Regions from separate parts of the Rouxiella sp. T17 genome, predicted to be linked through region 1. Evidence: predicted binding sites of a transcription regulator. Region 1 holds the regulator's gene; the other holds the start of a gene.
What was found. The regulator LexA, encoded in region 1, represses DNA repair genes until DNA is damaged. The targets are predictions, from matches to a motif close to TNCTGTATGTACATACAGNA.

Region 1 (3,423 bases):
AGTAGAGAGTTTCGGAAATGCAGGGATATTGAGTCAATCTGCTTATAACTCGGAATAATCCAAAGCATTTAAAACCAGCTATCGCGACGCCAATATTGTCGCCAGACCCAGCCCAACGCCAAACCCCGCAGTGAAAGAAAGACGGCAACCGCAAGCCACAGCGCGTGATTGTGAAGCACGGGTAATGTCAGTAAGGAAATCGCATAACCCGCCGCCGCAACCGCCATGCTGTTACGCATCTCTTTGCCGCGAGTGGCGCCTATAAACATGCCGTCGAGCAGATAACACCACACGCCGACCAGCGGTAACACGATTTGCCAGCCAAGATAGCGATCGGCGAGAGTTCTTAACTCGGGCAGCGAGGTCAGCAGGTTGACGATTTGCTCACCCGCTACGGCATAAACGATGGCAAAACCTACCGCAACCAACCCTGCCTGACGACAGGCCGCATGCCAGACTTTGAGCAGCTGGCTTTTATCCTTCGCGCCAAACGCCTGGCCGGAATGCGCCTCGACCGCGTAAGCAAAGCCGTCCAGCGCAAACGCCGTGAAGGTCAGCAAATTCATTAATACGGCATTTACCGCCACAGTTTGGCTACCTAAACGCGCACCGATCACCGTTAGCGACGCAAAGCACAGCTGGATGAGCAGCGAACGCAGCATGATGTCGCGGTTTAGAGCAAAGAGTTTACGCAGATTGCCGCGCCACGCCTGTTTCAACATCAGCCAGGTGATGCCGCGCCTTCTCATAACAATCGAAACCAGCCACAGGCCGAGCACCAGCGTGGCATATTCTGAACAGACCGTCGCGACCGCAGCGCCTTTCACATTCCAGCCAAGATCAACGACCAGCCACAAATCTAGAATCACGTTAAGCATGTTTCCGGCGATCAGCATAATGACCGGCGCACGCACATATTGAATGCCCAGCAACCAGCCCAGAATCACCAGATTCGCCAAAGAGGCCGGCGCGCTATACCAGCGAATAGACAAGAAAATCTGCGCCTGTTGCAACACGGCCTGACTGCCGCCCACAATCTGTAAAGCGAGCGAAATCAAAGGGTGGCGAAACAGGAAGATCAGCGCCCCGGCAATCAGCGCCAATAAAAAAGGCTGCACGAAAGCGCGGGCTAGCCGAACATTATCTTGTGCGCCGAGCGCCTGCGCGGTTAAACCTGTGGTACTCATGCGCAGGAAAAGCAGCAGCATAAACAGGAAGCTGGTTACCATGGCACCCACCGCGACGCCGCCGAGATAGTCGGGGCTGTCGAGATGGCCGATGACGGCAGTATCGACCAGTCCTAATAGCGGCACGGTAATATTGGAGAAAATCATCGGGAGAGCCAGCAACCACAGCGCTTTGTCGGTCGGGCTTAGAAAGGTGCTTTTTATTTTATGAAGTAGGGGCATGTTATTTTCTAAATCAAGGACAGGCTAGAAAATGCAGACATGAAAGGCGGCGCTCAATAAATGGGTGTCGATCCCAACTTAAGCAGCAACGCTTTTAAAGTAAAGCCAGACTTAACACGCAATGACTTAACACGTCATCATTTAACGCGTAATGACGTAACGCGTAATCCTTAACGTGTGACAAGGATGCAGCATGACGACATAGAAGAGCCGTCACGCTCGATTGCAGCTAATAAAAACTAGGACCAGTCGCCGTTACGAATTACGCCTACGGCCAAGCCTTCAATGCTGAAGCTCTGCTCGCGCAGGTCGACAACGATTGGCTCGAAGTCACTGTTTTCAGGCAGCAGCTGAATAATATTGCCCTGCTTTTTGAGACGTTTTACTGTCACTTCGTCGTCGATACGCGCAACCACAACCTGACCATTACGGGCATCCTGGGTTTTGTGGACAGCCAGCAGATCGCCGTCGAGAATACCGATATCACGCATCGACATGCCGCTGACGCGCAGCAGGAAGTCGGCGTTAGGTTTGAACATTGCAGGATCGACCTGATAATGCGCTTCGATGTGCTGAGTCGCGAGCAAAGGCTCACCGGCAGCAACACGGCCAATTAGCGGCAAACCGTCTTCTTCTTCCATTAACAGGCGAATACCGCGTGACGCACCGGAAACAATCTCGATGACGTTCTTGCGCGCCAGAGCTTTCAAATGCTCTTCTGCCGCGTTGGGAGAACGGAACCCGAGTCGGGTAGCAATTTCTGCACGCGTTGGCGGCATACCGGTGGTGGCGATATGATCGCGAATAAGGTCATAGACCTCTTGTTGTCTAGCTGTAAGTGCTTTCATGTCGCCCCCTGTTTGTTTATACAGTCTAGCTGTGAGTATATACAGGTAAAGCTGGAATGAAAACCAGAGAGTACACAAAAAACAAACATTAAGCGGCTTTTAAATATTCAATATTCTTTTGCCGTCACTTTCGCCAACTTTTGCCGTAACTCTAGCGCCAGTGCGGCACGAGGATCGTTAACCAGGTAAAAAGTGCAAATAAAATGGCGATCAGCACGGCGGCGGAGCCCATGTCTTTCGCCCTGCCCGAAAGGGTGTGAAATTCTGGCCCGATTCGGTCAATGGCGGCTTCTATGGCGCTGTTCAATAATTCAACCACCAGCACCAAAATCAGTGATCCGATCATTAAAATACGCTCGATGCTGCTCACATCAAGGTAAAATGCCAGTAAGATGGCGGGAATGACGACCACGGCTTCCTGTCGAAAGGCGGCTTCGTGCTTCCAGGCCGAGGTTAATCCTTTTAAAGAATATCCGGCAGCCTTGTAAATTCGGGTGAGTCCGGTGACCTGATTTGTCATTATATTTTGCGTCTTAAAGTGATTTTCAGGCATTTTAGCCTGAATCGGTTGTCCTATCACCACAGATCTCATACCGGCTTTCTGGTATCCTTGCCGCGAATTGCTAACAAGAGGCTTCACATTTTTTATGTCAGGATGGCGTAGACTTTATTATACCTTACTGAATTTACCGCTAAAAATGCTGGTAAGCAGCAAGGTCATTCCTACAGATCCGGTGACGGAAATGCGTTTGGACCCAACGCGCCCGATTCTGTATGTTTTGCCTTATAACTCCAAGGCCGACCTTCTGACGCTGCGGGCCCAGTGCCTGGCGCAGAATCTGCCCGACCCTCTCATTCCGCTGGAAATCGACGGCGTGCAGCTGCCGAGCCACGTTTTCATCGGTGAAGGGCCGCGCGTCTTCCCTTATTACCAGCATCAGCAGGAATCGGTAAAGCTGTTCCACGATTATCTCGATCTGCATCGCAATAATCCAAATCTCGACATTCAGATGCTGCCGGTGTCTGTTATGTTTGGCCGTGCTCCGGGTCGTGAAGGTCAAGACACGCCACATTTGCGCGTGCTGAACGGCGTCCAGAAGTTCTTCGCGGTGCTCTGGCTGGGGCGCGACAGCTTTGTGCGTTTCTCCAACACCGTTTCTCTGCGC
Region 2 (3,423 bases), on a different contig from region 1:
ACAAGTTGATGCCGACCAGCACGTCGAACTCGCCAAGACGCAGGTCACGGATGATCTCGACACGCTCGACGGTATCGATATCTGAGTGCAGATAACGCACTTTCTCGCCGTGTTCTTCAAGGTATTCGGTGAGATCTTCGGCCATGCGCTTAGTCAGCGTGGTCACCAGCACGCGCTCGTTTATCGCAACACGTTTGCGGATCTCGGAGAGGAGATCGTCGACCTGCGTGCCTACCGGACGCACTTCGATCAGCGGATCGAGAAGGCCGGTCGGTCGGACCACCTGCTCGACGACGTCACCGCCCGATTTTTCCATCTCGTAATTACCCGGCGTCGCGGAAACATAGATGCTCTGCGGCGCCAGCGCTTCAAACTCTTCAAAGCGTAATGGACGGTTATCCAGCGCCGACGGCAGGCGGAAACCATACTCAACCAGCGTTTCTTTACGCGAACGGTCGCCTTTATACATCCCGCCGATTTGCGGAATGGTGACGTGGGATTCGTCGACAATCAGCAGGCCGTCAGGTGGCAGGTAATCGAACAACGTTGGCGGTGGCGCACCCTCGCCGCGACCCGAAAGGTAGCGCGAGTAGTTCTCGATGCCGGAGCAATAGCCCAGCTCGTTCATCATTTCAAGATCAAACTGGGTACGCTGGCTGATGCGCTGCTCTTCCAGCAGTTTATTGCTCGACAGCAGATTTTTGCGCCTGTCTGCCAGTTCAACCTTGATCTCTTCCATTGCCTGCACAATGCGTTCGCGCGGCGTCACGTAGTGCGTTTTTGGATAAATAGTAAAGCGCGGCACTTCCTGCGCAATCTGGCCGGTGAGCGGGTCGAACAGAGACAGACGCTCAACCTCTTCATCAAACAGCTCGATACGCAGCGCCAAATCGTCAGATTCCGCAGGAAACACATCGATCACCTCGCCGCGCACGCGGAAGGTACTGCGCTGAAACGCCTGATCGTTACGGGCATATTGCAGCTCCGCCAAACGACGCAGGATCGAGCGTTGATCGATGATCATCCCTTTCGTGAGATGCAGCATCATCTTGAGATAAAGATCGGGGTCGCCCAGACCATAGATAGCCGACACGGAAGCCACCACGATAACGTCACGGCGTTCAAGCAGCGCTTTAGTGGCCGAAAGTCGCATTTGCTCGATGTGTTCGTTAACCGAGGCATCTTTTTCGATAAAGGTGTCGGAGCTCGGCACATAGGCTTCTGGCTGATAGTAGTCGTAGTAAGAAACAAAATATTCCACCGCATTCTCGGGGAAGAACTCTTTCATTTCGCCATACAACTGCGCCGCCAGCGTCTTGTTAGGCGCAAGCACCATGGTCGGACGGTTAAGATCGGCAATCACGTTGGCGACGGTAAAGGTCTTGCCCGAACCGGTTACGCCCAGCAGCGTCTGGTGAGCCAGGCCATTTTCAAGCCCTTCTTCCAGACGACGGATGGCCTCAGGCTGATCGCCCGACGGTTTAAATTCGGAATGTAGTTTGAATACTTTGCTCATTGCGGGCTACCTGAGATGAGAACGTGCAAGACCGGAGAGGAAGTATGGAACACCCCCTCCTCATGTCAAATGGATCACTACAAAGTGTAGATCATATATTATACTGGATAAATACACAGGTTTAAATGGTGATTTTTTAGCTAATAAACTTTTTGCAATTTACGGGGTCTCAAAGAGGAATAGAACAGAACCAAAAAAGGGCAATTAGGCGTTCAACTTTCACCATAAGGATCCTTTATCTTCAGATTCCGTCGTCAAACAAGTTTTTCAAGGGCGTTGACTAAAAATTACACGGAAACGGTGAAGAAACACTCATGGTATTGATTTTAATTAAGCTGTTGAAAAATAGGAATTTCCTTAAAAAGCCGACAATCCGGTCAAACTAAGCTCAGCCCGCGCCCAGACTAGCGTGCAGCAACTTTTATTGCGCTCATGCACAAGGTTATCCACAGGAATAGTGGATAAGTCTCAGCACGCCGCTTGGGGCCTGCGTTGACAAAAATCGACATTTTCTCAAACCCGGCCAATTTGACGTTTTTTTAGTTATTTTTTTACATTTTTATGACTATATATATTCAGATTTAGCCTAGATAAACTTCCTGTTTTGATTTGCAAATTCAGGATCACCCTCTCTCTTTGCCCTTTTATCACTTTTTATCTTTTCCTCTTGCACCAAAACTTCCGACCACGGCACTGGCAAAGTGCACCTCATTAACAGACTCCTTGCCGAAACATTACCTTTAGTAAAGCCTGCTCTCTTTTTACTGCTCTTCATCCCGCTTTTTACCCCGCAAAATACTCTTTAAGAGTTATCTTTTCAGAGTTGGCCCAAGAGTTGCAACATTCGTCCTAGACGTCACCTTTACAGATTTTGTACTGAGTGGTGCTCGACTTCAAAAATAGGGTGATTTTGCAATTTTAAGTGACTTTGAAGGCTTTTAAGGCAAATAAACGTAAGTTTTAGCCGTTTAGCACTACGGGATAGCCGTTTTCCAGCTGTTGAAACGGAATGATTTCGGAATAAAAACCGAATTTAATTCTGCTTGGACAGACCTGCGGCATCGTAAAAATGTCAGAAATATGACAGGAGTCGTCGAATGTTGTGTTCAGCAGAACGCGTAATAAATGAGGAACAACTGATGCTAAGCGTAAAAGCCATTAACCAGTATTACGGGCAAAATCATACCCTGTGGGACATCAATCTCGAGCTCTATCGCGGCCAGTGTAATAGCCTGATTGGTCGAAACGGCGTCGGAAAAACGACGCTTATCAACTGCATCATGGGGCATTTGCCCGTGAAAAGCGGGACGATGATTTGGCAGTCGGCCAATCAGGAGCCGCAAAACCTGTTAGTGATGCCGGTAGAAACGCGCGCGCGGATGGGAATTGGCTATGTGCCACAGGGTCGACAGATATTTTCACAGATGAGTGTCGACGAAAACCTGCAAATCGCCATGATGGCCGGACGCAACAAGATGCGCCGCGTACCTTCTCAGGTTTACGATCTCTTCCCCTCTTTAAAAGAGATGGGATCGCGCAAAGCCGGTGAACTCGACGAAAGTCAGCAGCAGCAGCTTGCGATTAGCCGCGCGCTGGTTCAGGAACCTGAACTGTTGATCCTTGATGAACCCACCGAGCACACCAGCGAAGCGATGGAAGCTAATATGGGTAATATTATCCATCGCCTTAATCGCGACCTAGGCCTTACGTTGCTGCTGGTCGGCCACAAACTGCCGTTTATTCGCAGCGTTGCCGACCGTTTTTGTCTGTTAGACGGCGGCCGTAATGTTGCTCAGGGCACGCTGGCGCAACTCGACGATAATTTGGTAAAAACCTATCTCGCCGTATAAGGATCCTGCTTATAAAGGGGATCTGGTTAAAAAAGAGCCTCCAGCGACAGATAGCGA

Region 2: uvrB (excinuclease ABC subunit UvrB) is a predicted target of LexA. The motif match lies at 1,618-1,637, and genes of this name have one in related genera.

The regions. Positions count from the first base shown of each region.
Region 1 is NZ_JAWUEA010000013.1:25,110-28,532, reverse strand. It holds gene dinF (MATE family efflux transporter DinF) at 69-1,409, opposite strand; gene lexA (transcriptional repressor LexA) at 1,649-2,257, opposite strand; gene SC206_RS04220 (diacylglycerol kinase) at 2,409-2,777, opposite strand; gene plsB (glycerol-3-phosphate 1-O-acyltransferase PlsB) at 2,905-3,423, shown strand, end outside.
Region 2 is NZ_JAWUEA010000034.1:79,751-83,173, forward strand. It holds gene uvrB (excinuclease ABC subunit UvrB) at 1-1,516, opposite strand, end outside; gene SC206_RS13300 (ABC transporter ATP-binding protein) at 2,656-3,366, shown strand; gene bioD (dethiobiotin synthase) at 3,393-3,423, opposite strand, start outside.